2 regions of the Williamsia sp. M5A3_1d genome follow, and region 2 is predicted to be linked to the other one. Evidence: riboswitches for the same ligand, from Rfam matches in the RefSeq annotation. Region 2 holds a riboswitch; the other holds the start of a gene.
What was found. Region 2 has a riboswitch for cyclic di-AMP ahead of ACLBW1_RS16545 (C40 family peptidase). Riboswitches for the same ligand answer to the same signal wherever they lie in the genome.

Region 1 (14,813 bases), on a different contig from region 2:
CCCAGGCCGGCTCGCCGCTCTCCAGCGGCGGGTCGGGGAACCCGCTGTCGATGAGGCGGGCACCGGCCAGCAGTTCCACCACGAGACCCTGTCGCGTGGAGTCGATCCCGGTGGTCTTGCACAGCTTGCGCAGTTCGCGGACGCCCAGGCCACCGGCACGCAACACCAGAGCCGGGGTGCGGCCCAGCGCGTCGACGGTGTCGGTGAGGTGTCGCAGCAGTTCCAGGGCCTCGCCACCGGCGGCCGCCTCCACGTCGGCGACGGTGAACTTCCGCGCCCCGGCCACCGCCACCAGCGCCGGCTCGCGCAGATCGTGTGGCTCACCGGGCTTCTCGCCGCGCAGCAGCTGTCCGAGGACGGGCGGCAGCTCCACGGTCTGGTCGTCGACGCGGGCCAGCAGGCCCAGCGACACCAGCCGCGGGACGGGGCGCTGCGGATCGGCGTCGGGGGCGGCGTCGCGGGTGCGGCCCAGCGGCGACCCGGTGGCGAGGGTGTCCAACAGTTCGCGTTCGCGCTCGCTGACCGACGAGAGCGTGTCGGAGATCTCGGCGAGGGTCTGATCGGCGAGTGGACCGGTGAGATGCAGTGCGCGGGTGGGCAGCAGGGCCGGGGTGTGGGCCCCGGTCATCAACTCGGTGTCGGGACCCCACACGAGCGCACGGGTGCGCAGCAGGTCGAGTCGCGCGACGATGTCGTCTTTCTCGGCTCGTCCGTCGAGTGCTTCGACCACCGCGTCGACCGAGGTGGGGACGCCGATGCGTCGGCGTGAGGTGTCGGTGCCGAGGCGGATCGTCTGTTCGGCGACGGCCACCGTCAGGAGGTCGAGGTCGTCGGCCGCGAGGTTGATCGACGGCCCGGCGAGTGCACGCTGGGCGAGGACGGCGGTGCCGGCGGGTGGGGGACTGGCGAGATCGGGGCGCGCGGACATCAGCGCGACGAGCTGGTCGTCGGTGCGGGCGGCGAGGTCGGCCGCGAGCCCGCCGGGACCTGCGGCATCGATCGAGCCGTCGCGTCGATCCCCAGAACTCATCCCACCGATGATAGGGACCGCTCTCATGGCAGAATGACCGCCGTGGCTGAAAAGAAGAGATACGTCGACAACGGCTGGCCCCAGTCGGACGAGGGTGATCACGAGCACGCCGTGTCGGAGTTCGCCGCCAGCATCTCCGGCGCGTTGTCGCCCTTCGGCGATGTCGAGTTCCCGCTGCCGGTCGATCAGCTGCCGTACACGCACGCCAAGACCACTCCCAACCGCTGATCTGTGTCTGATCCCGCCGGTGGTGGGCTCACCCACATCGACGAGACCGGCGCGGCGCGCATGGTCGACGTCGGGGGCAAGGTCGTCAGTGATCGTGTCGCCGTGGCCGGCGGGACGTTCCGTACCACCGCGCAGGTGATCGACGCCCTGTCCGACGGTGCGCTCGCCAAGGGTGATGCCCTCGCGACCGCCCGCATCGCGGCCATCATGGGCGCCAAACGCACCCCCGACCTCATCCCGCTGTGTCACCAGGTGGCGTTGTCGTCGGTGGCGGTCGATTTCGCGATCGCGGCCGACAGCATCGACGTCACCGCGACCGCTGCGACCTCCGACCGCACCGGGGTGGAGATGGAGGCCCTGACCGCTGTCGCGGTGGCCGGTCTGACCCTGCACGACATGGTCAAGGCTCTCGATCCGTGGGCGAGCATCACCGACATCCGTCTGCTCACCAAGTCCGGTGGCAAGCGCGGCACCTGGACCCGATGACCACCCACACCGCGCGCGTCGTCGTCTCGTCGAGTCGGGCCGCGGCCGGTGTGTACGCCGACCGCACCGGGCCCGTGATCGCGGCATGGCTCGGTGAACGCTCGATCGAGGTCGACGATGTCGTGGTGGTCGCCGACGGGGACGGCGTCGGGGTCGCGCTGCGCGCCGCCATCGACGACCAGGTGTCGTTGATCATCACCACCGGCGGCACCGGACTGCACCCCACCGACCTGACGCCCGAACAGACCCGCGCCGTGCTCGACCGCGAGATCCCGGGCCTCGCCGACGCCGTGCGCGCTGCCGGGGTCGACAAGGTCCCCACTGCGATCCTCTCGCGGGGCACCGCGGGCATCGCCGGCACGACACTGATCGTGAACCTGCCCGGCTCCACCGGCGGAGTGAAGGACGGCCTCGCGGTGCTCGAACCGGTGCTCGCGCACGCGCTCGATCAGATCTGCGGCGGCGACCACTGATGGCCGCGGTCGTCGCACGCGCTGTCGTGACCGCCGACGTCATCGATCTGGCCGACCACGAACAAGCCGTCGAGACCGCCGCCGACGGCGCCGCGGGCGCGGTCGTCGGTTTCGTCGGGGCGGTCCGCAACCACGACGGTGGTCGCGACGTGCGCGCACTGCACTATTCGGCGCACCCCACCGCCGGCGATGTCGTGGCCGAGGTCGTCGCGAAGGTCGCCGCGGAATCAGACGGCGTGCGGGCGATCGCCGTGTCGCATCGGGTCGGCGATCTCGTGATCGGTGACGCCGCGCTCGTCGTTGCCGTCGCGGCCGATCACCGCCGCGCCGCGTTCGACACCTGCGCGCGCCTCGTCGACGACGTCAAAGAGGCCCTGCCGGTCTGGAAGCACCAGATCTTCGCCGACGGCAGCGACGAATGGGTCGGCTCGGCCTGACGGTTCGGCACGCTCGGCGGCGACAACGGCACGCTCGGCGGCGACAACGGCACGGTCGGCGGCGACAACGGCACGGTCGACGTGGAGTTTCGGCACGGTCGGGGAATGGAAAAGGGCCCCGCACGGACCTGAGGTCACGTGCGGGGCCCTTCGTCTCAGAGAGTCGGTGCCGTCAGACGGTCACCGGGGCAGAAGACCCTTGTTCTGGTTGAACAGGGCGATCTGGCCTGCGTCGAGCTGGAAGCCACTGCGCTTGGCCTGCTCCCAGAACCCGGCGATCGCGGGGTTGATACCCGGTCGCTTCACGGCCTCGTCGATCTGCTTCTTCACGTCGTCGGTGGTCTTGGCCGCAGTCTCCTGCAGGGCCTTGACCGGGGCCGAGGCCTCGCCGTCGAAGCTCGGGGCCTTGAACTCGGGGAGCTTCGGCACGTCGGTCGGCGCGCTGCGCGGGGTCGGGGCTCCGAGGCCGGTGCCGCAGACGGGCCATGCGCCCTTGCCCTGGCCGGCGAGCACGCGCTCGGCGACGGCGATCTGCTGCTCCTTGGTGGCCTCGTTGGCCGTGGGCGCGTACTGGGTGCCGCCGTGCCCGGCCCAGGTGCTCTGGCTGAACTGCAGCCCGCCCTGGTAGCCGTTGCCGGTGTTGATTCCCCAGTTGCCGCCCGACTCACACTGTGCGACCTGGTTCCACTCTGCATCGGTGGCGGCCGAGGCGTTTCCGACTCCCATGAGGAGGGTGGCGCCACCGCCGAGAACGGCGGAGGTCACGGCCACGCGGGCGACGGTACGGGTGGCGGATGACTGTTTGCGATGACGTCCGGACATAGAGCTGTTGTTTCCTCTCTCCACGCGCCGACGAAGTGAGCTGTCGGGTTCGGGCTGAGAGGTTGCCCGGCTCCGCAGTGCGGAGCTTCACCCCGAGGGACTCGTCGTGGATGACGAGTTCCGTTTCCGATGTCGGCGGCCGAGACCGTCGATGTCGGAGGTGGGTCCCCCGCCCTCGTTCCTGAAGTGTGTCTCTGGAGGCTCTGTCCACGGAACGAGGTTTGGCGCGGCAGACAGAACGTGTTGTTTCGGGTGTGGCCACAGGTGCGGCCAACCGAGACGCTACGTGTTCGTCTCAGGTGTGTCATACCTTCGCATGACGAACGAGTCGTGGTGCTGCGGTACGTGTCGATCGGGTTTCGGTCGTCCTCGCAGGCCACAGCGGTGATAGCCGGTCCGTGTCCGATCCGTTATCGCCCCGTGATGTGAACAAGGTCACAGCGGTTGCGGGACATGAATTCACACGGGCGGGAATGGTTCCGCGGACACCCGAAAAGTGGTCGCGCAGTCGGGATCTCGCAGATGCGCAGTTGTGACCTCAGCCACCGGCGAAGGGTGGTAGAACCTCGATCACAGCGCACGGGATCACCGGCATCGAGCGGTCTCGCACGGCGACCGAGTCGCGCAGATAGGTGCAACGCCGCAGGACCTGCGCCAACGCCGGGTTCTCACGCCCCAGCGCCGACTCCAGGTCGCCCACCGTCGCCGACGAACCGAGCTCGACGGTCTCCTCGTCGTGACCGGCCGCAGCGCGCGCGGCCGCGAAGTAGCGCACCTGCACGGCCACGGTGTCGCGGTCGACGCTCATCCGCCGATCGCAGACATCGGTCGTGTGGGCTGCAGGAAGCCCGGGTCGTTGATGGCGTGCCCGGGCAACTTGCCCCAGGTGGCGCCGCGCCACGCCAGGGCGATCGCAGCATCGTCGGCGCCGGTGCGCAGCAGTGCGCGCAGGTCGGTCTCGGTCGTCGAGAACAGGCAGGTGCGCAACTGCCCGTCGGCGGTGAGGCGGGTGCGGTCGCAGTCGCCGCAGAACGGCCGGGTCACCGAGGCGATGATCCCGACACGGGCGGGGACGACGGTGCCGTCGGCCTGGGTGACGTGATGGCCCCCGACGATCCAGGTCTGTGCCGGTGCCGACCCCCGCGGGGCGGTGTCGGCGACGAGGTCGAAGTCGCGCGAGAGCCGCTCGACGATCTGATCGGCGGTGATCATGTCCGTCCGCGACCACGTGTGCCCGGCGTCGAGAGGCATCTGCTCGATGATCCGCAGCGAGAAGCCGTGCTCGAGACACATCGCCAGCAGGGCAGGTGCGTCGTCGAGACCGCCGTCGGGATGCAACACCGCGTTGACCTTGACCGGTGTCAGACCTGCCTCGGCGGCCGCATCGAGTCCGTCGAGCACATCGGCGATGCGGTCGCGACGCGTGATGGCCGCGAAGCGTTCGCGGTCGAGGGTGTCGAGGGAGACGTTCACCCGGCTCAGGCCCGCGGCGGCCAGCGCCCTCGCATGGCGGCGCAGACCCAGACCGTTCGTCGTCACCGAGGTCTCGGGATGGCCCGGCAACGCCGACACCGCTTCGACGATGCGCGGCAGGTCTTTGCGCAGCAGCGGCTCACCGCCGGTGAAGCGGACGGCCTCGATGCCGAGGTCGGTGACGCCGATGGTGATGAGGCGGATGATCTCGTCGGTCGACAGCACGGCGTCACCGGGCAGCCAGTCGAGGCCCTCGGCCGGCATGCAGTAGGTACAGCGAAGATTGCAGCGGTCGGTCAGCGACACACGCAGGTCGCGGGCGGCGCGACCGTAGGTGTCGACCATCGGGCCCTCGGTGGGCATGCCGTCGGTGTCGACGCCCATGCCCGACGTCGCCGCGCCCGAGCCGCCGGGCACGGCGAGCGGGATGCCCAGGGCGATGGCTGTCATGACACCAGCGTAGCCAGCTGCGACCGCGAGCGACGATCACATCGACGGCAGGTGGGTGCTCGGGGAGTCAGGCGCGGGCTTCGAGAGCCCGGAACGTACTCGCGTGGAACACCAGCGGCTCGATGTCGGGATCGGCGTCGAGCTCGGTGATCTCGAGCAGCACCAGATTGTGGTCGCCGGCCGGGATCTCGTTGTAGAGGGTGCACGAGAGGATCGCGGCGGCATCGGGGACGAACAGCGCGCCGGAGTCGGTGACCGAGGGGGTGACGCCGTCGAAGCGATGGGCGGCCGCCCCGGCCAGCTGGCGACACAGCGCATCCTGGCCCGCGGAGAAGACACTCACCCCGATCGACGGGGCGTCACGCAGCTTCGGCCAGGTGCTCGAGGTGTGTTGCACGCACAGCGACACCAGCGGCGGGTCGAGCGACACCGTCGCGAACGAACTCGCCGCCATCCCGACCGCGACACCGTCGATCTCCGCGCACACCGCCACGACTCCCGACGGGAAACAGCTGTAGGCGCTGCGCAGGGCGTCGCCGTCGGCGGCGGGACGCAGATCGGCCACGGTCACGGTCATCGGTGTCGCCTCCCCGAACGCAGGGCGAAGACGAGCGCGAGCACGAAGCCGATCGGCAGGCCGAGGGTGAACAGGTACACCAGGGCGGGCGCGCGGGTGCCGTCGTCGAGTGCGGGGACGGCGAACATCGTCGCGGTCGCCACGATGCCGATCGCGAAGAAGATCAGCGCTGCATAGAGCAGTCGGTTCCCGGAAGCCGATGGCATACCCACGACGGTAGAGCAGCGGGCCGGTCGGGTGCGCATCGGCGCCCGTCGTCGGCGGTGATCGAGTCCGTGCGGGCAAATCTCTCGACGCAGGAGGGCATAGAATGGTGGAGTAGCGCGTCGGTGAGTGGGACTGATGTCTCCACCTCGGTGCGCTTTCGTCGTGCCAGGGGATCCCTTCGCCCGACGACTCGAGACGCTACGACGATGTGAAGGTGACACGGTGCCTACCGGCAAGGTGAAGTGGTACGACGCAGAAAAGGGCTTCGGATTCCTGTCCCAGGAGGGCGGGGAGGACGTCTACGTGCGTTCGAGCGCGCTGCCCTCGGGCGTCGAGGGGCTCAAGCCCGGCCAGAAGGTCGAGTTCGGCATGGCCGCGGGTCGTCGTGGCCCGCAGGCGCTGTCGGTGACCGTGCTCGAACCCGCCCCCAGTGTCGCCAAGAACGCCCGCGAGGCCGCCGCCGCGCGTGAGCCGGCCGCGAAGCGCCACTCACCCGACGAGCTGCACGGCATGGTCGCCGACCTCATCACCCTGCTCGAGGGCAAGGTGCAACCCGATCTCCGTCACGGTCGCTACCCCGATCGCAAGACCGCGCAGCGCATCTCCGAGGTCGTCCGCGCCGTCGCCCGGGAGCTCGAGCACTAGCTCCCGAGGTTGTTCTGATAAAGGTCGCTGGCGTAGTCGCCGGTCGTTCCCGCATCGCTCGGGACCGGGGTGTTCGGCGGCAGGGTCTTCAGTGACCAGAAGCCGCGGGTGATGGGTGCGCCACCGGCGTCGGTGCGGCCCGAGGGGAGACGGACCTCGACGTTCGACACGATCTTGTCCTTCGTCGACGACACCGTGAACGTGAACCGCTCATTGGGCGCGTAGAACACCGGAGGCTCCTGCTCGAATCCCTTCGGCGTCAGGTATTCGACGGTGAGCGCCCACGGTGCGTCGGCGATGCCCTGCGACACCGAGATGATGGCCTGCTCGCCCACCGGGACGGGTAGCTCGCGCGCGAAGGTGCCCTCCTTGCCCTTGCGGCAGTTCGAGAGGTCGATGTCGCACAGGATCGTCGGCTGCACCTTCACCAGCGTCTTGCCGGTGGTGGCCTGCAGGTAGGGCGCCTCCTCCTCGGAGCCGGAGGTCAGCGCGAACACGCCTCCCGCGACCACCGCCACGAAGACGACGCCGAGGATCGTGATGATGGCGAAGAACTTCTTCTCGCCGGAGCTCAGTCTGAACACAGGGCTCTACTGTCCGTTCTTCTCGTGTGACTCGACGCGGACACGGCGGGTGGCCAAGCGGTCGAGGTCGATGGCGCCGGTGGGTCGGGTCTGCTCGGGGCGGCGACCACCGAACCCGGGGACCAGGGTGGCGCCGCGGTAGGTGAAGAACGTCTGCGACAGGCCCAGCGCCAGCAGCACCGACACCACCGTGAAACCGATCCACAGGGTCGAGGGCAGCAGCACGCCGAGCGCGGCCCCGATCACCCAGCACAACTGCAGCACCGATTCCGAGCGGCCGAACGCCGAGGCGCGCGACTCGTCGGGCAGGTCGTCCTGGATGGACGAGTCGAGACACACCTTGCCGATGGCGCTGGTCCCCGACGCGACGAGCGCCGCCAGCGCGGCGAACAGGACCGACCCGAACACCGCGGCGAGCACCGCGGCGGCCAGGCTCGCGCCGGTCACCGCGACCACGATCTTCTGCGGATTGCGGAGCTCGAGCCGGGTGCCGGTCGCGTTGCCCACGAAGTTGCCGACACCCGCGGCCGCACCGACCGCACCGAGCAACGCGAGCTGCATCCAGCCGGTGTGGGTGTTCTGGTTCGATTTCGCCCAGAACGCGATGTAGAGGGTGAGGAAGCCGGTGAGGACGCGGATCGTGCCGTTGCCCCACAGGCCGGTGAGCACGTTGCGTCCCAGCGGCTGTCGCATCTTGGCGGCCAGTGCCGCGGGGGTGAAGCTGCGTTCCTTGCGGTCGCCGTCGGGGCGTGCGGGCGGCTCACCGTGGTAGGCCAGCGTCGCGGGGATCTCGCCCGCGGTCACCTCCACCCACGCCGGGATGCGCATGCAGAACACCGCGCCGGCGATGGCCAGCAGCGCCAGGCACACCATCGCGCCCGGCACATGGAGGGGCAGCACCTGCCCGAGCATGGTCTCGAACAGCGCAGCGGTGGCGCCGCCGATGACCGTGCCGACGACGAGCCCCCACGTGGTCAGCCGCGAGTTCACCCGCACCAGGTCGATGCTCGGCGGCAGCACACGTGGTGTGACGGCCGATTTAAGCACCCCGAACGATTTCGACAGCACCAGCAGACCCAGCGCGCACGGGTAGAGCACCCACGGGTCGTAGGTCAGCTGGTCCTTCACCGGATCCCATCCGGCGTTGGTCATGATCAGCAGCGCCAGCAGGACACGGACACCGAAGGTGGTGGCCATCGCGATGCGCCGTCCGCGCTGGAGTTTGTCGAGCGCGGGCCCGATGAGCGGCGCGATGAGCGCGAACGGCGCGATGGTCAGCGCGAGATAGAGCGCCACCTTGCCCTTCGACTCCGCGCTGGCTGCGGCGAAGAACAGTGTGTTGGCGAGGGCGACGGTCATCGCGGCGTCGACGGCGTTGTTCAGGATCACCGGGAACGTCAGCGCGGTGAGGCCCGATCGGTCGGCGCCGTCGGCGGTCGCCGCGCGGTGGAGTCTGTCGATGCCCTTCGAGGTCAGTTCGCGACCGCGCAGAGCGGCCACCCGGGTGACGGTGAGCTTGCGTGGCATCGCCCGCGCTCCGTCGCGTGTCGGGCCGCGGTCGGGCTCGGGCTGCCGACCCCGAGCGGCGTGATCGTCGAGGGGATCGAGGTGCGGGTTGTGTGTGGGCGGCGGGCGGTAGGCCGACGCGCCGGGACCGACGGTCGATCGCGGTGGCGTCGGGACGCGACGGCGCCCGTCGACGGGATAGTTGGCGGCGCCGGGATGTTCACCGGCGGGCCGGTCGGAGGGCCCCACGAAGCGGTCGGTCGGAGCCGCGGGATCGGCCTGCGGACGCCGCACACGCGGACGCACTCCACGACGCTCTCCGGGCCGGTTCACCGTGCCGATTCTTCCCTATTGCTCCGATCGCGACCAACCCGCAACGCTGGTGTCGGCGCCCGATGCGGCAGAATAAGGGTGTGGATACTGCGTTCGAGGACTCGCCGACCGACCGGTCGACGCCGACTGCCGATCTCGAGGCGCGTCTGATCGCCGCCGTCGACATCGCGCGTGGGGCCGTGGAGGCCTCCGGCGAGGGTGCGGTGGGCGATCACATCGAGGCCGTCGTCGAAGGTGACTGCACCGTCTCGCACTACTTCACCGCCGACATCACCGGATACCGCGGCTGGGTCTGGTGCTCGGTGCTCGCGACCTGCCCGCCGACGCACCCCGGCGACGACATCGACATCACCGTCAGCGAGATCGCCCTGCTGCCCGGTTCCGACGCGCTGACCGCCCCGCAGTGGGTGCCGTGGTCGCAGCGGATCGCCCCCGGGGATCTCGGGCCCGGCGACGTGCTGGCCGCACCCGCCGACGACCCCCGACTCGTCCCGAACCACATCGACTCCGATTCGCTGCAGTCGGAGTCCGACCTCGACGAGGTCTCCGACGTGATGCTGGAACTCGGGCTCGGCCGCACCCGCGTCCTCTCCCGTGAGGGCCGCGACGACGCGGCGACCCGCTGGTTCGAGGGACCCCATGGCCCCGACAGCGACATGGCCGTGGCCAGCAAGCTGCACTGCGGGAGTTGCGGTTTCTATCTTCCGGTCGCCGGCGCGCTACGCGTCGCGTTCGGCGTGTGCGCCAACGAGTACGCCGCCGACGGCTCCGTCGTCTCGGCCGAATACGGATGCGGCGCACACTCGGACGCGGTCGCACCGTCGGGTGAGGGATCGCCCGCCTACGACGCGTACGACGACGGCGCCATCGAGATCGTCCCCGCCGCGCCCGCCGCCACTGCCTCGCCCGACGCCGGATCGAACGCCGACGCGCCGGTCGAGGCGCAGGACGCGCCTGCCTCCGCAGAGCCCGTCTCCGCCGACAGCTGACGCGTCTTCCCGCCGGCGATGCCGCCCACTGCCGTTGTGCCGGAGCATGACCCGTTCGACACCGCGTCGCTGCGCTCGTCGACGCTGCGATCGTGGGAGTCGTCGGTCACCCGACTCGCCGAGGATGCCGCGGCCGAACGCGAGCTCGTCGAATTCGGCTATCGCGACCGCCTGCTGACCGAACTCGCAGCCAACGCCGCCGACGCCGCCCACGACACCGGTGGCGGAGCCCTTGCAGTGTGGCTCGAGCCCGCGAATGTCCTGCACGTCGCCAACACCGGTGCGCCGCTGCACGCCGAGGGTGTGCGCTCCCTCGCCGCCCTGCGGGTGTCGGCGAAGCGGGCCGCGCCGGGATCGGACACGGGATCGGCTCAGGTCGGACGATTCGGGGTGGGTTTCAACGCCGCCGCCTCGGTCGGTGTCGAGGTGTCGGTCCGTTCGCGGACCGGCGGTGTCGTGTTCGGGCTGCAACGTACGCGGGAAGCGTTGGCCCGCAGTGACATCGCAGGGGGCATCGACGCTCCGGAGGTGGACGTCCCGATGCTGCGGTTGCCGTGGCCGGACCCTCTTCCCCCCGCCGACGGGTACGACACCGAGGTCGTCATCACCCTGCGCGACGACGTCGACGGACCGGCGCTCCTCGGGTCGATGACCGGTGAGATCACCACCCTGCTGCTCGAACTGCCTGCGCTGGAGACGATCACCTGCGGCGACGTCACAGCGCAGCGCGCGGTGAGCACGGCCGACGGAGTCGACACGCTCACCATCGGCGATGCGACGTGGACGCAGATCCACACCGCGTACGCCCGGTGGCTGATGCCGGGCACCCCGGATGCGCCGGCGCCGCTGACGGCCGACGTCCTGCACGCCCCCACCCGCACCGATCTGGCCCTGACCCTGCCGGCGATGTGCGTCGCCGACGTCGCGGTCACCCCGGACCGGCGAGCGCTGCACCCCGACACCGACATCACCGTCGCCGCAGAGGGATATCACTGCCTCGCCCTTGCTCTCGAACCGGCGCACCGCCTGGCCGTCCTGCCGTCGGCGGGGTTCCCGGCAAGCGCCACCGACGGCGTCCTGCGCGACGCCGTGATCGCCGACCTCACCACGCACCGCTGGCTACCGACCGCCAACGGCGAGCTGGTCGCCCCGAATCGGGCGGTTGTGATCGCTGATGCCACACCATCTCTGACGGTCCTGCTCGCCGAGTTCCTCGACGGTGTCGTCGTCGCCGACCTGTCCGACACCACGTCACTACGCCGTCTCGCCGCGGTCGGCGTCACCGAGACCTCACTGGTCGAGGTGTGTGAGCGACTGTCGGGTGTGACGCGCCCGCCGCGGTGGTGGCGTGACCTCTACGAGGCGATCTCGCCGATGATCGCTGACGACAGGGTGCGCGGTGAGATCGCGACCATCCCGGTGCCGCGGGCCGACGGTCGGATGTCGATCGGGGCCCGCGGGCTGGTGCTCGCCGATCTCCGCACGCGGTCCGACACCGCCGACGACACTGCGGCGCCGACGATCTCGTGGGTCGCGACCGTGCACCCCGACGCCGAGCACCCGCTGCTCGAACGGCTCGGCGCGCAGCGTCGCTCCGTGGGGGAGCTGCTCGCCGATGCCGCACTGCGGGCGGCGATCACCGACACCCACGAATCCGACTCGTGGGGATCCGAGGACGGTGATCCGGCTGAGGCCCTGGCGCACGAGGTGCTCGGTCTCGTGGCCGCCGACACCGACGCCGACATCCCTCCCTGGTTGGGGCAGTTGCTGATCCCCACACAGGCGACCCCGTCCGGCGATGATCCCGACTCCGACCCGCTGCGTCCCGCCGACGAGCTTCTGCTGCCCGACAGTCCCATCGCCTCGGTGCTCGTCGACGACGCGCCGTTCGGTCGTGTCGCCGCCGATGTCGTCGCCCGCCACGGGGTCGACGCATTACGGCGCATCGGTGTCGGCTGGGGCTTCACCGTCATCGCCGACGAACTGCCCACCGGCCCCGACCACGACCTCCCCGACGAGGTGCAGTGGTGGGACCACCTCGATTCCGAGCCGCAGCGACTGGTCGCGGTACGCGATCTCGACCTCGTCGACCCCGATCGGTGGCCTGCCGCCCTGTCGCTGCTCGCCACCGACCCGACGACGGCGGCGACACTGACCGACCCGGGCGGCTACACCGCCTGGTGGCTGCAGACCTTCGCCGAGGTCGACGGCACTCCGCTGGGATGGTTCCGCGCGCCCGACGACGACACCTTCGCCGGTGTCCTCGACCCGCTCGACCATCCGCACGCCGCCCTGCTCGCCGGAGCACTGGCCGGGGCCGAGGTGACCTCGACCGATCTCGCCGCCGTGGTGCTGCGCCGCCTGGGTGACCCCGACCGCGCCATCGTCCCCGGCGTCGCCGCGACGGCTCACGCCGCGCTGGTGCGCGCGCATCGGCGCGGCGCGCTCGACCTGAACCGGCTCGATCCGCCGGTCGGAGTACGCACCCTGGCCGGGACGGTCGGCGACGACGCCGTCGTCATCGACGCACCGTGGATGCTGCAGATCGTCGACGCCGCCGACGCGGTGGTCCTGCCGCCCCCACTCGTGCCCGTCGACGCGACCCGGTTGGCCACGATCCTCGACATCGCCACCGCCGGTGAGGACATCGCGGTGACCGTCGCCGAACCCGGCGAGCCGTCGACGTGGGCGGCGAGCGCGGTGGCGTGGGCGTTCGCACTGCGCACCGGCATCGAGTCGCCCGGCGGTGAGGTGCGCCTGCACGACGTGGTGCGACTCGATGTGCGGCGCGGCGACGACACCCGTCGCGTCGAGGTCGACTGGTGGGTCGACGACAACGGCATCCACCATCTCCGCCGCCGTCGGGAAGGACAGTGACATGCAGCTGACGACACCGGGTGTCGACCACGACATCACCGAGTGGGTCGCCGATCACCGGACCGGCTGGCTCACCGACGTCTTCCGTGTCATCACCACCGTCGGCAACACCGCCGCCATGACGCTGATCGCGATCGTCGCAGCGATCGTGCTGTGGCGGATCGGCTCTCGCGACCGTGCGCTGACCGTCCTGATCGGCTCGGCCTCGGGATGGCTGCTCATGCAGGCCCTCAAACACCTCGTCGCACGTCCGCGTCCCGAACCCCGGTTCCGGGTGATCGCCATCGACACCTTCTCGTTCCCCTCGGGACACGCCATGATGTCGGCGGTCGTCCTCGGTCTCGTCGCGGTCGCGGCGTGGCAGACCTCGGCGTGGGTACGCGCGCATCGGGCGGTTCTCGTGATCGCCCCTGTCGCGTCACTGCTCATCGGCGCCAGCCGCATCTATCTGGGCGTGCACTGGACGACCGATGTGGTGGCGGGGTGGGTGATCGGTGCGATCTGGGTGGTGCTGGCCTACGCAGTCGCACGCGCGGTGCGACGCCGTCGCGTTCAGGTGGCCGCGTCGGACTGACCTCGCAGGATCCGCTCGCATGCGTCTACGGTCGCGGGGTCCGCGGCGAACCACTGTTCGACGCGCACGTCATCGATGCCCACCATCAGTGGGGCGAGCAGGGCGGTGACCGTCACGACGAACCGCAGGGTGTCGGGACCGGCGCGGATGACGAGTTCCAACGACGGTGCCGCAGGGATCGTCGGGTCGGGGTCACGCCAGTCTTGGTCCACCAGAGGGGACCTCACGAGATCGTCGTACAGGGCGGCCACCTCGTCGCGTGCGTCGCCGAGCATCTCGTGGTGTATGCGCCACAGCAGATCCCGCGCGACCTCGCGGTGGTTGACGATGATCGCCGGACCGATCTCCGGGTCGAGAGTCAGCCGGGCCAGATTCATGCCGACGGCCGCGACGCGGTCGGTCCCCAGATCGGCCACGGCCGCCATCAGCAGTGCCTCCGCACCGCGGTTGAGATCGAGGATGGCGTAGCAGCGGTCCAAGACCACGAGAGGTTGCGGGTCGTGATGAGACTTCATCACCTCGACGACCGAACGGATCGGTGCCAACGGATCGGTGTCCGCCGGGGTCTCGGGGAAACGCGGCGAGTGCCCGGCAGCGAGCAGCATCTCGTTGGTCGCGTGCAGCGGCGCGTCGAGTGCGGTCGCGAGCCGCACCACCATCGCGGCACCGGGTGCCGATCGTCCGGTCTCGAGGAAGCTGATGTGACGGCTCGACACGTCGGCGGCGATCGCGAGATCGAGCTGACTCAGCCCGCGTGCGTGCCGCCAGTGCCTCAACAGTGCCGGGTACACCCCGCCACGGCGGGCGGGGGAGTCCGACTGCTGCGACGACGCCATGGACGGAGGGTAGGGCAGGCGACACCGCGCCGGCACCTACCTCCGGAGGTCATTGCGGGTCGCCGCGTCGGTGCGCTCGGATGGGCTGGTCGGGTCCGCGAGTGCGTACCGTCGCGACGAGAGGGCGAATCATGAGAGACCGCAACACAACCACGATCACCGACGTGTTCCGTGCCCCGCCGGGAAGATTTGTGGAGGTGTCCGGTGGCGCTGTCGCCGTCCGCAGTGTCGGTGCGGGGCCCGACATCCTGTTTGTCCACGGCTGGCCCGTGTCGGGCGCGACCTT
Region 2 (14,813 bases):
CTGCGGCCAGCTGCGCCCGGAGTTCCAGATAGTTGTAGACCTCGCCGTTGAAGGTCAACGCGTAGCGATCCGGCGATTCCGGCGGCCCCCACCGCAGCGGTTGGTGTGAGTGCTCGATGTCGATGAAAGCGAGTCGGTTGAACCCGAGGACGAGATCGTCGTCGCTCCACGTGCCGCCCGGCTCGTCGGGACCCCGGTGTCGCATGCAGTGCAGCGCCGTGGGGAACCCTTCGCGTAGGCGCCGGCCGGAGCCGTCGCTGGTCAGCAAGCCCACCAGGCCACACACGTGAGAACACTCCGATCGAGGTCGGGAATCGGTGCCGTCGGACCAGGGGATCCGGCACCTCGAGGGGCCGGAGGCGAATGGACGACGACCGCTCGGACGCCGTCGAGTATGCCGCACTCGCGGGGCGTGTCCCGTGCCACCAAACCCGATCACGAAAGACGGCGAGACTTGGTCTACGCTGCGTAGTACTGGATGCATCACGCCGCGGACGCTCATCGCGGACCGGCGCAGGACATCCGCGAGATGGTGTTCCACATGCGGGAAGGCGTGACAGTGACACACGGTGGACGACCACGGCTGACGGCGATCGGTGACGGTCGCCGTAGGGCGAAGAGGGTCTATGCGTTGCTCCTGCTGGGAGTGGGCGCACTGCTGATGTCGGGATGCAGCGCCTCGGAGGCGATGCGTTTCGGGTGGCCCGAAGGCGTCACGCCGGAGGCCGAGGACATGCGGCACCTGTGGACGTGGTCGGTGATCGCGGCCCTCGTGATGGGCATCATCGTGTGGGCGCTCACCTTCTGGACGATCTCGTTCCACCGCCGCAAGGGCACCGGCAAACTCAGCGCCGACGAGGAGTTCCCGCGTCAGACGGCCTACAACGTGCCGCTGGAGCTGACCTACACCGCGATCCCGTTCGTGATCATCGCCGTGCTCTTCTACTTCACGATCATCGTGCAGAACAGCGTCGAGGCGAAGAAGTCCGATCCCAAGGTCGTCGTGGACATCACCGCCTTCCAGTGGAACTGGAAGTTCGGCTACCGCACGGTCGAGATGGGCAACGGGCAGAAGTACGAGGGATTCCTGCGCAACGGCAGCCCGTACGAGGAGCAGCTTCCCCGCGAGAACAAGGAGGGCGAAGAGGTCCCGCTGCCCGCCAACGGTCGCGATGACGACATCCGCAACTACCTCAAGTTCGACCGCATCGAGACCGTCGGCACGTCCGACGAGATTCCGGTCCTGGTGCTCCCGGTCGGCGAGCGCATCGAGTTCGAGCAGGCCTCGGCCGATGTCATCCACTCGTTCTGGGTTCCCGAGTTCCTGTTCAAGCGTGACGTCATGCCGTTCCCGAAGCAGAACCACACCGACAACCGCTGGCAGGTCAGCTCCATCGACCGTCCGGGAGCGTTCGTCGGCCGTTGTGCGGAGATGTGCGGCACGTACCACTCGATGATGAACTTCGAGGTGCGTGCGGTCAGCAAGGAGAAGTTCGACACCTACATCTCCTACCGCGCGGCGAACCCCACGGCGACCAACGCCCAGGCCCTGCAGAACATCTGTGAGACCCCGGTCTCGATCACCACGCACCCGTTCGACACCCGTCGCAGCACTGACGGGACGACGACGCCGCAGACGAACGGCGATGCGAACAACACATCGATCCCCGGCTGCACGGTAGGAGCTCAGCAGTGAAAATCGAGGCTCGACTCTTCGAGATCCTGACGATCTTCTTCTTCGGCGCAGCGATCCTCTACGGCGTGTGCACCGGCTTCTCGAGCAAGAACGTCGAGTGGGTGGGCATCACCGGCATGGTGATGACCGGCGGACTGACGCTCATCATCGGCACGTACTTCCGGTTCGTGGCCCGTCGTGTCGACATCCGGCCCGAGGACTACGAAGAGGCCGAGATCGAGGACGGCACCGGCGAACTGGGCTTCTTCAGCCCCGGTAGCTGGTGGCCCATCGCGATCGCCCTCGGTGCGGCCCTGCTGGCCGTCGCCATGGCCACGGTGAACTTCTGGCTGGCCGCCACCGCGGTCGTCGCGATCATCATGGCCGTCGGCGGCTTGGTCTTCGAGTACCACGTGGGCGCCGAGAAGCACTGATCGTCGTCTCACCTCGTGCCGGCTGAACCGCACGAACGCAACACCGACAGGGCAGGCGCCGCGGCGCCTGCCCTTCGTCTTGCCCACACCTGCGACCTCTCCGCTGCCGACCTCTCCGCGATCCGCGCACTCATGATCGACGCCTTCGACGGCGACTTCGACGACGACGACTGGGATCATGCGCTCGGCGGAATGCACGTGATCGCGCGAGGGCGCTCGGGTGATGTCCTCGGGCACGCAGCCGTGGTGCAGAGGCAGCTCATCGCAGGGGATCAGGTGTGGCGAGTCGGCTACGTGGAGGCGGTGGCGGTGTCGACCGCGGTGCAGCGCCAGGGAGTCGGCGCTCGCCTCATGGCGGCGGTGGAGGACATCGTGGACGCCGCCTACGATCACGGCGCTCTCGCGGCCACTGAGGCGGGTATGCGGCTCTACCGAGCACGCGGTTGGGTTCCGTGGAGAGGTCCTCTGCGTGCCGTCGGTGCCGATGGCGTCGTGGACACACCCGACGACCAGCACAGCGTGCTCGTGTTCGGGTCGCCGATCGAGGCAGGCACGATTGATCTCGACGCCGTGCTGGTGGCCGACCGCCGCCGCGGCGACCCCTGGTGACCCCTCGATCTGCCCGTCGCCGCCCCGGCACACGTCGGTCCTCGACCCCGTGGGCGTGAGCCCGGTCGACGCGAACGAACTGCCCGGTCGATGAAGCAACTGCCCACTCGACGTAGATACAGGCCCGGTCGATGAATGCAGCTGCCCACTCGACGTAGATACGTGCCCGATCGACGGGGTAGGTCGAAACGACGACGGCCGGTGATCCCCTGGGGGATTCACCGGCCGTCGTGGCGCGCGTGGTGGGGGAGTGGACCCCTACTTCTCGAGCATGTTCCCGCCACGCGACTGGAGCTTGGCGAGTGCCTCGTGTTCCTGCCGATGCGCTTCGTGCTCGATCTCGGCGTTGCGCTTCTGCTCCTCGATCGGGTCGGCCACCATCAGCGAACCCGTACCGGGCGCACCGGCGGACCCGAGCTTGTTCATCCGCTTGGGCAGAGCCGCACCCTCGTAGGGGAGCGGGATCGGGTGTCCGTGGCTGTCGACCGGGCCGAGGGGCTGGTGCACCTCGATGTACTCGCCCTGCGGCATCCGCTTGATGATGCCGGTCTCGATGCCGTGCTCGAGGACCGCGCGGTCACTGCGCTGCAGTGCGAGTGCCCAGCGGTAGGCGATGAAGTACGCCAGCGGCGGCACGACGATCAGGCCGATACGCCCCATCCACGTGGTCGCGTTCAGCGAGATGTGGAACTTCAGCGCGATGATGTCGTTCATGCACGACAGCGTCAGGACCACGTAGAACGCCAACGCCATGGCGCCGATCGCCGTACGCACCGGGACGTCACGCGGACGCTGCAGCAGGTTGTGGTGCGCGTCGTCGCCTGTCAGGCGCTTCTCGATCCACGGGTAGGCCACCATCACGGTGATCACGACACCGATGATCGCCACGACCCAGAAGATCGCCGGGATCGTGTAGGTGTTGCCGAAGTAGATCTCCCACGCCGGCATCAGTCGGGCCATGCCGTCGGTCCACATCATGTAGATGTCGGGCTGCGAGCCTGCCGAGACGTGTGCGGGGTTGTACGGACCGAGCACCCAGATCGGGTTGATCTGGAACACGCCCGCCATGATCGCGAGGATGCCGAAGGTGACGGCGAAGAACGCGCCCGACTTGACCGCGAAGACCGGGAGGATGCGCACACCCACGACGTTCTTCTCGGTGCGGCCGGGGCCGGGGAACTGCGTGTGCTTCTGGTACCAGACCAGCGCCAGGTGCGCGCCGATCAACGCCAGGATGATGCCCGGGAACAGCAGCACATGCAGGATGTAGAGCCGCGGGATGATGATCTCGCCGGGGAAGTCGCCGCCGAACAGCGCCCAGTGGATCCATGTACCCACGACCGGGATGCCCATCACGATGCCCGACATCGCGGCGCGGACGCCGGTGCCCGAGAGCAGGTCGTCGGGGAGCGAGTAGCCGAAGAAGCCCTCGAACATGGCCAGCAGCAGCAGGAAGCAGCCGATGACCCAGTTCGCCTCACGCGGACGACGGAACGCGCCGGTGAAGAAGATGCGCGCCATGTGGACGATGATCGCCGCCGCGAACAGCAGTGCTGCCCAGTGGTGGATCTGGCGGACGAACAAACCGCCGCGGACATCGAAGGAGATGTCGAGCGCGGTGGCGTACGCCTTGCTCATCTCCACGCCGTTGAGGGGCTGATAGGAACCCTGGTAGGTCACCTCGGCCATCGACGGGTCGAAGAACAGGGTGAGGTAGACACCCGAGATCAGCAGGATCACGAAGCTGTACAGGGCGATCTCTCCGAGGAGGAACGACCAGTGCGTCGGGAACACCTTGTTGATCTGTCGTCGCACACCTGCGGCGAGGTGGTAACGCGAGTCGACCTCGTTGGCTTGTGTGGCCGCGCGATCAGCTATGACGCTCATGGCTTGTCCTTCCCCTGGCCCCGCTCCCAAAAGGCGGGTCCGACGGGCTCGATGTAGTCGCCTGCTGCAACCATGTACCCCTGATTGTTCACCGTTATCGGGAGCTGCGCCAGTGCCCGCGCAGCGGGTCCGAAGATCGGTTTGCCGAACTCCAACGCATTGAACTGGCTCTGGTGGCACGGGCACAGGATGCGGTTGGTCTGCTGCTCGTAGAGCGATGTGGGGCACCCGAGGTGCGAACACACCTTTGTGTAGGCGAAATAGTCCCCGTAGTTGAAGCTCTCCTGCTCCTTGCGCTTGATCACCTTGGCGGTGTCGGTGGGGCGCAGGCGGATCAACATGACCGGGTTCCGGACCAGTTTGAGGCCCTTGTGCAACTTCTCACGTGACTCTTCGGTCTCACCGAAACCGTCGGAGACACGCCACGGGAAGACGGTCTCCATGGCGCCGGCGTCGAGGTCCTCCGGACGGACGAGGACGACCTGGTTCGGGTCGCCGGTGTCGCGGCGCATGAACACCGTCTCGTTCGGGGACTTCGGGTCGTTGTAGATCGGCGACCAGCCGGTGTGCCAGAGGTCGGAGTCCTTGCCCTTGGCCCACGGGTTCTTCACGATGCCGCCGAGCAGCGCGACGACACCGGTCAGCGCGAACGCACCGACACCGAATGCGGCCGAGCCGATGATGAGCTTGCGGCGGCCGATCGTCGAGGTGCTGCCCGCGTTCGACAACAGCGCGACGGTGGTCGCCTTGTCGACGTCGTTGGAGCCGCCGTCGTGGCGGTCCTGCACCGAGATCTCCTCGGGGATGAACTTCTTCGTGTACTGCACGAGGCCGACGCCGATCGCGAGGATCGAGCCACCGAACGTGATGCCCAGCAACGGTGTGTTGAGCGTGTACAGGAAGTAGTTCTTGCCGCCCGGCAACACGAAGTGCCATTCGTTGAACAGGAAGATCACGAAGCAGGCGACGGCGAGGATGCCGGCGAGGGCGAACCAGATCGCGACCGAACGCTCGGCGCGCTTCTCGGCCTTCGTCCCGGGGACCGGGAACCGCTCACGACGGTGGATGATCTCCACGCCGTCGAGGTTGGTGCCGAGCTTCACCAGCTCGTCGTTGCTCATCTTGTCGAGCTCGTCACGGGTGAAGGTCGGCGGGTGATCGGTGCCCTCCGCGTTCTGCGGGGTCATCTCCTCGTCGGGATCCTTCGGCTTCTGCTCGTCGCTCATGAACGCGATCCAATCCACATCGCCGATGCGACGACGGCGATGACGCCGACGACCCACATCGCCATTCCCTCCGACACCGGTCCGAAGCCGCCGAGAGCGTAGCCGCCCTGTGGGTTCGTCTCGCTGGCGTACTTCACGTAACCGATGATGTCCTTCTTCTCGTCCTCGGTGAGCTGACGATCGGAGAACTTCGGCATGTTCTGCGGGCCGGTGAGCATCGCGGTGTAGATCTGCTGCTCGTTCGCCGGGTCGAGGGTGGGTGCGTACTTGCCCGAGGACAGGGCTCCGCCGCGACCGGTGAAGTTGTGGCACGACGCGCAGTTGAGACGGAAGAGCTCGCTACCGCGTCCGACGTTGTTGCCGCGCAACTCACCCATGGCCTTGACGGGGTAGCCGTTCTCCACCTTCACGGTGCCGTCGGCGTTGTGCTCGTAGACGACCGAGGGGCCGCCGCCGACCGACTGCACGTAGGCGCCGAGCTGGTCGACCTGAGCCTCGGTGAACTTGGCCGGCTTCCGGGCGGCCTGGGCCTCACCGCGCACCGCGGGCATGCGGCCCGAGGACACCTGGAAGTAGACCGACGCGTCACCGACACCGACGAGTGAGGGCCCGCGGTCCTGGACACCGTCGAGGTTGCGACCGTGGCAGGTGATGCACGAGGTCTCGTAGAGCTTCTTGCCGTCCTGGATCAGGGCGGCGTTTGTCTGCGCATCGGCGGTGGCGACCTGCGGAGTCGGGGTGATCGCCGTGGCGAGTCCGCCAGCGACCATGAGGCCCGCGAGCAGGAGGAGGGCGCCGGTCGCGCGACGACGGAGCTTGCGACGCGACTTGGCGCGTCGGGCATCGGTGCGCTGGGTGCCGGGACTGACGGCGCCGACCCCGTCGACCGAATCGTCGGCCGTGCTGGGCGGGGGAGAAGAACTCATCTCTGCTCTCTCTGGTGGTTGCGGGCTGCGAGCGTGCGATCGTCGGCCGAGACTGGGCGGCGTCGGATCACCGGATGAAGTAGATGGTCGCGAAGAGGCCGATCCACACGATGTCGACGAAGTGCCAGTAGTACGAGACGACGATCGCGGCGGTGGCCTGCGCGGGGGTGAACTTGCTGAGCTTGGTGCGGATCAGCAGGAAGATGAACGCGACCAGTCCGCCGATGACGTGCAGACCGTGGAAACCGGTGGCCATGTAGAACACCGACCCGTAGGCGCTCGACGACAGCGTCGTGCCCTCGTGCACCAGGTGGTAGTACTCGTAGCCCTGACCGCCGACGAAGAACGCGCCCATGATGAAGGTGAGGATGTACCAGCGGCGGAGGCCGAAGACGTCGCCGCGCTCGGCGGCGAACACGCCCATCTGGCAGGTCACCGACGAGAGGATGAGCACCGCCGTGACCGGGATGGCCAGGAAGAGATTGAGCTCCGTCGGTTCCGGCGGCCAGTTGCCACCCGAATTCGCCCTGGCGACGAAGTACATCGCGAACAATCCCGCGAAGAACATGAGCTCACTGGACAGCCAGACGATGGTGCCGACACTGACCATGTTGGGACGGTTCAGTGAGTGCACCCTCGAGGTGATGGCTGTGCCCGAGGTACCTGCAGCGCTAGTCACATACGAAGTATGACGCCTCGTAGTAACCGAACACCAGCTGGGTGGGACAAAATGTCGCAAATGATGGAGGAGTGCTGCTCATGGCCCGTGACCTGAACGGACACCCGGTTGCGACCGGGGGTCTGCAACGCCTGTTCGGACGCCTGCGGGGTGGTTCGGCGGCGGCGTCGGAACCGGTGCCGGGTGATTCCGATCTCGTCGTCGTGGCCGAGTGTTTCGACGACACCGCCGCGGCCTCGTCGGTGCTCGCGGACTCGGCGTGGCGCGAGCCCGACCAGGCCGTGCTGCGGCACCTGTTGATCGTCCCGTCCGATCAGATCGACGCCGTGGCGGCCACCGCCGCGCAGGACGGGTACGAGGTCGTCGCCGCCGACGGCATCGGCGGTCCCGACACCGAGCCGGGCCCGGGTAGGGCGCGGGTCGCCCTGGCACGCACGCAGCTCGTCGACGCGCTGCACTGTTCGCAGGAGCGCTCCCGCATGGCCGGCCTCGGTGCCCGCCACGACGGGACGGTGCTCGGGTGGCAGGTGTTGCAGCGACCGGTGTCCTGATCTCCCTCGGCCAACCGGTGCGCATCGGTCGGTCGGTGGGGCGAATACGCTCACCGTCATGGATCCCCGTGGTGACGGCATGAAGGCTGCGCAGACCGGTGTCGTGGAGTCCGCGACGGCGACCTGGCCGTCGGTCCTGGGTGCACTGGCAGACGGGCTCGACCTGTCGGCCGACCGAGCGCGGTGGGCGATGAACGAGATCATGTCCGACAACGCGACCGCCGCTCAGATCGCCGCGTTCGGTGTGGCGTTGAAGATCAAGGGTCCCGTCGCCGAGGAGCTCAACGCACTAGCCGCGGAGATGCTCGCGCACTCGGTGCGGGTCGCGGTGGACGCGCCTGCGGTCGACATCGTCGGTACCGGCGGCGATCGGTCGAACACGGTGAACATCTCGACGATGGCGTCGATCGTGGTCGCGGCGGCGGGTGTCGTGGTGGTCAAGCACGGCAACCGTTCGGCGTCGTCGCGGAGCGGCGGGGCCGACGTGCTGGAGAGCCTCGGAGTCGACATCACCCTGCGTGCCGCCGACGTCGCCCGCAGCGTGGCCGCGTTGGGGATCGGGTTCTGCTTCGCTCCGGTGTTCCATCCGGCGCTGCGCTTCGCCTCGGCGCCGCGCAAGGAGATCGGCATCCCGACGGTGTTCAACGTGTTGGGTCCGCTGACCAACCCCGCGCAGCCCTCCAGTGGTCTGGTGGGGTGTGCGTTCGCCGATCTGGCGCCCGTGGTCGCCGAGGCCTTCGCCCGCCGGGGCAATTCCGTCCTCGTGGTGCGCGGTGACGACGGTCTCGACGAGTTGACCACGACCACCACCTCCACGGTGTGGCTGGCGTCGCGCGGTTCGGTGCAGGAATCGACGTTCGACCCGACCCGTATCGGGGTGGCGCGCTGCGACCCGGCCGACCTCCGCGGCGGCGATGCCGAACACAACGCGGGGGTGGCCCGCGATCTACTCGCCGGGGTGCCCGGTCCGGTGCGCGACGCGGTTCTGCTCAATGCAGCGGGGGCGATCGTCGCCCATGATCTGGGCACCGATGCGCTCGCCGGAAACGATCTGTCCGACACCGACGATTCCGTACTGCTCGGCGCCGACCTTTACGACCGCATCGACGCCGCGATGACGCGCGCGGCCGACGCGATCGACACCGGCGCTGCGGCCGACCTCCTGACCCGGTGGGCGGCGTTCACCTAGCGCGTCATTCGCCGATCGAGAACCCGGCATCGACGTCGGAACTGGAGAAGGTCTTGAAGGCGATGTGCGTCGCGGTGTGGCGGACCCCGGGGAGTTTGTTGATGGTTCCGGTGACGACCGCCGCGATCTGCTCGTGGTCGCGGACCGCGACCGTCGCGATGAGGTCGACGTCGCCGGCGCAGGAGTAGACCTCACGGACGCCCTCGACGTCGGCCACGGCCTGCGCGGTCTCGTCGATGGCGTGGACGTCGGCAGAGATGAGAACGATGGCCGTGATCATCTGTCCGAGTCTATGGCGCCACGGGTGTCGATCGGCCGTGAGAGCACGATCAGCCCGCCAAGCCGAGGAGTTCCCGCGACCGTGACCGTGCGACACCCGCCCGGTCGCGCCAGTGCGACCACCGGGCCGTCGACCGTACCGGCATGACGAAACCGTCGGTGCTGCAGACGATCCGGGTGCCCGGTGTCACGAGCCACGCGTGCACCAACGCCGCCTCCTCGGCCGACGCCCCGCGCAGCGGTCCCGGACCGGGCAGCACCGTCTCTGCCGATGCCGCCAGCGCCTCGGCGATCGCGACCGGTGGGGCGCCGCGGACGGCGACGCCCGCCGCGGCGAGTCGGCCGTGTCGGACCACCGCGAGCTCCCATCCGCCCGCACCGTCGGACCGCGCGGCGACCAGCTCGGTGATCGCGCACAGCGACGCCAGCCGCTGGCAGCGCTCCAGCGCCGCCAGCGTCGTGGAGAGCTGATCACGCAGACGGGCTGCGGTCTCGAACATCTCCGCGGCGGCCAGGACCTCGAGACGGTCGAGAACCGCCTCCAGGGGCGAGTCGTCCTCGCCGAGCAGCACCGCGCGGGCGCGGGCGGCGGCCGGCGCGTAGTCGTCGGCGCCCACCGGCTCGGCCCCGGCGCCACGACAGCCGCCGACCGGTCGTCGCCCGGTGTCGGTGAGGCCACACGTGTGCCGACCCGATGCGCCGATCCGGCGGGTGCATGTCCGCAACCCGCACACGTCGGCCACGAGCTCTGCGAGGGCAGCCGCGTCGGAGCGCACCCGCACGGGACCCACCGCGACCTCGCCGGGACGACGGCTGATGGTGAAACGGGGGAACGCCTCGTCGGTGAGCACCACCCACCACCCGGCGTGCGGGGTCTTCGAGCGCCGGTTGTAGGCGGGCGTGTGCGCGGCGAGCAGTCGCAGTTCGCGGACCCCGGCCTCGAGACGGTGCGCACATTCGACGTGGTCGACGCGAACGGCCAGCGAGATCATCTCGCGCATCCGCGGCCGTGTCTCCGAACCGGTGAAGTACTGCCGGGTCCGGCGGCGCAGATCGGTGGCGGTACCGACGTAGAGGACCTCACCGGACGGGCCGCGGAAGAGATAGACCCCGGGGCGCGCGGGGAGGCCGTCGGTGATGGTGCGTTTCGCGCGCTGGGCGGTGGTCAGCCCGGGCAGGAACTCGACCAGTTCGCGGTAGGTGTGCACGCCGAGGTTGCCCACCCGCTCGAACAGGGCGTGCATCACCTCGACGGTCGCGCGCGCGTCGTCGAGTGCGCGGTGGGTCGGGGTGGTGCCGACGGCGAACAGTCGGGCGAGGGCGGAGAGCTTCACCGTCGGCGCCTCGTCGCGCGGCAGCACCCGCCGGGCGAGGACGACCGTGCAGAGGACCCGACGGAACCGCCACGGCCGGCCCTGGGCGGTCGCGGCGGCGCGCAGGAAGCCGGTGTCGAAGCGGGCGTTGTGCGCCACGAGGACACATCCGTCGGCGAATTCGAGGAACGCGGGCAGCACCTCGTCGATCCTCGGGGCCCGGTAGACCATCGCCTCGGTGATGCCGGTGAGGGCGACGATGTGGCGGGGGATGGCGCACCCCGGGTCGATCAGGGTGGCGAACTCGCCCAGGATCTCCCCACCGCGAACCTTCACCGCGCCGATCTCGGTGATGCGGTCGGTGACGGGGCTGCCGCCGGTCGTCTCGAGATCGACCACCACGAAGGTCGTCTCGCGCAGTGAGGTGTCGTTCCCGGGGTCGTCGATCTCGTCGAAGGCCAACTGCACTCCGCGGTCGTCGACGCCGCTGTCGGCGGTCACGACCACGTCGATCCGACGGGACCCATGTGATGAGGGTGACGCATGAGGCGAACGCTAGTTCGACACCCCGACAACCCGGTACGGGTCCTCCGCGGCGACGGGATTGTCGGAGGGCCTGTCTAGCGTCCCGTTCATACCGGTCGACACCGGTGCGAGATCGCGGACCACACGCCCGTGGCACCGCTGCTATTCCGCCGAAACGCCCTCCCGACCCGAATGAGATGGAGATCACAATGCAGATCGACTGCGCGACGTGCCCCGGACGTCCCCGCTCCTGCGACGGCTGCATGATGACGGTGTTCGTCGGGCTGCCCACCGCGGTGAACAGCACCGATGGACTGCGCTCGGTGCCGACGCCGGCCGCAGTCGATGTCGATGCGGTCCGCGACGCCGTCGAGGTGTTCATCGGACTGGGACTGGTGGGCGCCTCCGCGAGGCGTGAACCGATCGTCACCGAAACGCGTGGTCACGAGACGCAGGACCTCGCTGACGTGCGAGAACTGCGCGCCGGGTGACCTTTCGCGCGGCAACGCGCCGAACTCGTGTCCCGGTGGACAGATCGACATACGGTTTCGTAACCTTTCCGAGACCTTGCGGGGTGTCCCGCGACGACATGTCGCGGATCGCCGGGTCACCGCTCAATCGCCCTGTGGGGCGAATCGGGGAACCATCACTTCGGACCCAGTCCGATCGGGGTGAATCCCCCGTGGGAATCGAACGGCCGGTCGGGATCAGATCTCGCACGTCCGCACGACGTCACCGGGGGTAGGGCCAGTCTTCCGGCCCGAATCCGACAGCTAACCCGGTAGGCGGTCGAGGAAGATATTGAGGAGAACTCGCTTCGTGGCGAAACATCGTTTGCAACAGCCGAGCACCGGTCTCAAGACGGCGCGAGGAGCGGTGATCGCAGGGTCGATCACCCTGGGCACCGTGGCGATGGGGGCAGGGCCCGCGTTGGCCGCCCCGGTGAACGTCCCCGGCATCGGGACGTTCGAGATCCCCGGCATCACCGAGAACCAGATCCCGCCGCAGTTCAAGGCCAAGCCGAAGCCGAACGGCCCCGAATCGTCGCCCGATCTCTTCGGACGCAACGGTGCGATCGGTCAGCGCGCCGCGTCGGCCGCGGTCACCCGCATCGGCTCGCCGTACGTCTACGGCGCCGCGGGCCCGAGCGCCTTCGACTGCTCCGGACTCGTCTACTGGTCCTACAAGCAGGCCGGCAAGACCATCCCGCGTGACAGCTACGGACAACTCGGCGGCGGCCGTCCCGTGGCGGAGAGCGACCTGCGTCCCGGCGACGTCGTCATCTTCAACGGCGGCTCCCACGCCGGTCTCTACATCGGCAACGGCACCATCGTGCACTCGAGCACCGAGGGTGTCCCCGTGCAGAAGGCCAGCCTGAAGTCGATGGACTTCTACGCCGCACGTCGCTACTGATCGACACCCGGCGGTCGGCCGATCCGACTGTCGCCGAACGCCCCGCGCGGGGGTCCGGTGACCGCGTATCGTTCGCGGCGGACGCCGGTGGGTACGGAATCTCTCCCGGCTGCGTCGACTGCCCTACGGGCGTCGTGAACCGGAAACCGGTGTGGTGGAAGTGGTGAGTCGACGAATGCGTGTGGTGACGGACAACGCGATGACCCGTGCTCTCGGGGCCATCCAGATGGCTGTCGTGCTCGCTGTCGCTGTCGTTCTCGCCGTGACGCTCGCGGCGCCTGCGGGTGCCGAGCCCGCACCGCGTTCGCCCGACCAACTCCTGACCCGCTACACCTCGCTCGGACGTGAGGCCGAGAAATCGGCCGAGGCCATGCACCGCGCCGAGGAAGAACTCGGCCAGCGACGCCGTGACGTCGCCGCAGCCGACGCACGGGCCGCCAAGGCCACGGCCACCCTCGACGGTCTCTCGTCACGACTCGACGAGCTGCAGGACCGCGTCGACGCGCTGGTGCGTGCCGGCTACCGCGGTGCGCGTGTGAACCGTCTCTATGCGGTGCTCGTCTCCGACTCGCCGCAGTCACTGCTCGACCAGATGTCCGGCCTCGAGATGGTGTCGCGCCAGACCGCGGACGACCTGCGGGCCTACAAGAAGGCCTCCGCCTCGGCGACCGCGGCGCGCACGGAGGCCGTGGCCGCGCGCGACTCCGCCGCCAAGGCACTCGCCGCCGTCGACAAGACCCGCGGCGACCTGCAGGCCAAGCAGAGTGATCTGCAGCTGCAGATCGCTCAGGTCAAGGCGGTCTACGAGTCGCTCACGGGCAAGCAACTCGCAGCGCTACGTGGACCGAACATCGACTTCGACGCCTCCCTCATCCCGAAGGGCACCGCCGCAGCCGTCATCGCGGTGCAGGCCGCGCTCACCCGTATCGGCGACCCGTATGTGTGGGGTGCCACCGGACCGACCCAGTTCGATTGCTCGGGACTGATGGTGTGGGCGTTCAAGCAGGCCGGCGAGACGTTGCCGCGATCGAGCGAATCCCAGCTCTCCGGGGGCACGCCGGTCGCGCGAGGCGACCTGCGACCGGGCGACCTCATCATCTACTACCCCGATGCCACCCACGTCGGCATGTATGTCGGCGACGGGTACGTGGTGCACGCCTCGACGTTCGGCGTCCCGGTCAAGGTCGTACCGATCGACCAGGCCGGCCCGTACAACTCCGCCCGGCGCTACTGACGGTGGCGCGCCGATGGGGTGCGGTCCCGCTGGCGATCGCACTGACGGTCCTGGCCGCCTGCGGCGACGGTGGTGCTGACAGCGCGGCACCGACGTCGTCGACGCAGAACGTCTTCGAACAGCAGCGCACCGACGGTGTCCGAACGACTCTGGACAAGCTGAGTGCGGCGCAGAAGGCCGGTGACGCGAACGCGATCGGGGCATTGGTCGACGTGACCGCCGCCCCGGCGTTCCGGCAGATGCTCGTCGCCGAGGGCGTCGCCATCCACGACGTGGGCCTGTCGACGCTCGACTACCGCATCGATCCGGCCAGCTCCGGCGGCCTGGGCGAACAACTCCTCCCCGAGCCCGTCCAGTCCCGACTCGACGACGCCGGCAGCTCCGATTCCTGGGTCGTCCCCACCGTGGCGCGCTACGCCATCGCCGGCGTCGACGAACCACCGGTCACGGTCACCGACCCCTTCGTGTTCGCGCGCTACGGCGACGACTGGAAGATCGTCGGCCAGGCCGGACCGTTGCTGGGGACGTCCGCGGCTCCCGGGCCACAGTTCTTCGACTTCCCCGGCGTCGCCGCGCGCCGCGTCGCGACCGGCGGCAAGCAGTCGGTGGTGCTCGACTACCCGGGCAGTCGAGCGCTGGGTGCACGCATACAGGCGGCGATGCCGGGAGCGGTCGCCGCGGTCGCCGCGTTCTGGGGTCCCGACTGGCCGCGACGCACCGTTGTCGTGGCGACCGATTCGACCACCACCTTCGCCGCTCTGTCGCGCAGCGCGGCGGCCGATGCGAGCGCTGCCGCGGCCGCCACCGTCTCGGCCTCCGACGACGCGGTGGACGGGTACACCGTGGGCCAGCGGGTGGTGTTCACCCCCGGCG

Region 1: another riboswitch for cyclic di-AMP. It lies ahead of ACLBW1_RS09275 (transglycosylase family protein); the one in region 2 lies ahead of ACLBW1_RS16545 (C40 family peptidase).

The regions. Positions count from the first base shown of each region.
Region 1 covers NZ_JBKEZX010000002.1:362,584-377,396, reverse strand. Annotated here, with positions in the region: gene ACLBW1_RS09300 (helicase-associated domain-containing protein) at 1-1,030, opposite strand, end outside; gene ACLBW1_RS09295 (hypothetical protein) at 1,064-1,258, shown strand; gene moaC (cyclic pyranopterin monophosphate synthase MoaC) at 1,319-1,744, shown strand; gene ACLBW1_RS09285 (MogA/MoaB family molybdenum cofactor biosynthesis protein) at 1,741-2,217, shown strand; gene ACLBW1_RS09280 (molybdenum cofactor biosynthesis protein MoaE) at 2,217-2,654, shown strand; gene ACLBW1_RS09275 (transglycosylase family protein) at 2,835-3,476, opposite strand; cyclic di-AMP (ydaO/yuaA leader) riboswitch at 3,486-3,624, opposite strand; gene ACLBW1_RS09270 (MoaD/ThiS family protein) at 4,015-4,263, opposite strand; gene moaA (GTP 3',8-cyclase MoaA) at 4,281-5,312, opposite strand; gene ACLBW1_RS09260 (flavin reductase family protein) at 5,467-5,976, opposite strand; gene ACLBW1_RS09255 (hypothetical protein) at 5,973-6,182, opposite strand; gene ACLBW1_RS09250 (cold-shock protein) at 6,406-6,828, shown strand; gene ACLBW1_RS09245 (DUF2771 family protein) at 6,825-7,412, opposite strand; gene ACLBW1_RS09240 (MFS transporter) at 7,419-9,251, opposite strand; gene ACLBW1_RS09235 (DUF3027 domain-containing protein) at 9,332-10,240, shown strand; gene ACLBW1_RS09230 (sacsin N-terminal ATP-binding-like domain-containing protein) at 10,277-13,117, shown strand; gene ACLBW1_RS09225 (phosphatase PAP2 family protein) at 13,119-13,691, shown strand; gene ACLBW1_RS09220 (MmyB family transcriptional regulator) at 13,670-14,527, opposite strand; gene ACLBW1_RS09215 (alpha/beta fold hydrolase) at 14,659-14,813, shown strand, end outside.
Region 2 covers NZ_JBKEZX010000003.1:902,508-917,320, forward strand. Annotated here, with positions in the region: gene asnB (asparagine synthase (glutamine-hydrolyzing)) at 1-286, opposite strand, end outside; gene ctaC (aa3-type cytochrome oxidase subunit II) at 554-1,696, shown strand; gene ACLBW1_RS16490 (cytochrome c oxidase subunit 4) at 1,693-2,109, shown strand; gene ACLBW1_RS16495 (GNAT family N-acetyltransferase) at 2,125-2,718, shown strand; gene qcrB (cytochrome bc1 complex cytochrome b subunit) at 2,977-4,605, opposite strand; gene qcrA (cytochrome bc1 complex Rieske iron-sulfur subunit) at 4,602-5,792, opposite strand; gene qcrC (cytochrome bc1 complex diheme cytochrome c subunit) at 5,828-6,757, opposite strand; gene ctaE (aa3-type cytochrome oxidase subunit III) at 6,825-7,436, opposite strand; gene ACLBW1_RS16520 (hypothetical protein) at 7,517-7,987, shown strand; gene trpD (anthranilate phosphoribosyltransferase) at 8,067-9,176, shown strand; gene ACLBW1_RS16530 (Lrp/AsnC family transcriptional regulator) at 9,181-9,456, opposite strand; gene ACLBW1_RS16535 (DEDD exonuclease domain-containing protein) at 9,506-11,269, opposite strand; gene ACLBW1_RS16540 (hypothetical protein) at 11,503-11,784, shown strand; cyclic di-AMP (ydaO/yuaA leader) riboswitch at 11,895-12,096, shown strand; gene ACLBW1_RS16545 (C40 family peptidase) at 12,113-12,706, shown strand; gene ACLBW1_RS16550 (NlpC/P60 family protein) at 12,906-13,940, shown strand; gene ACLBW1_RS16555 (hypothetical protein) at 13,943-14,813, shown strand, end outside.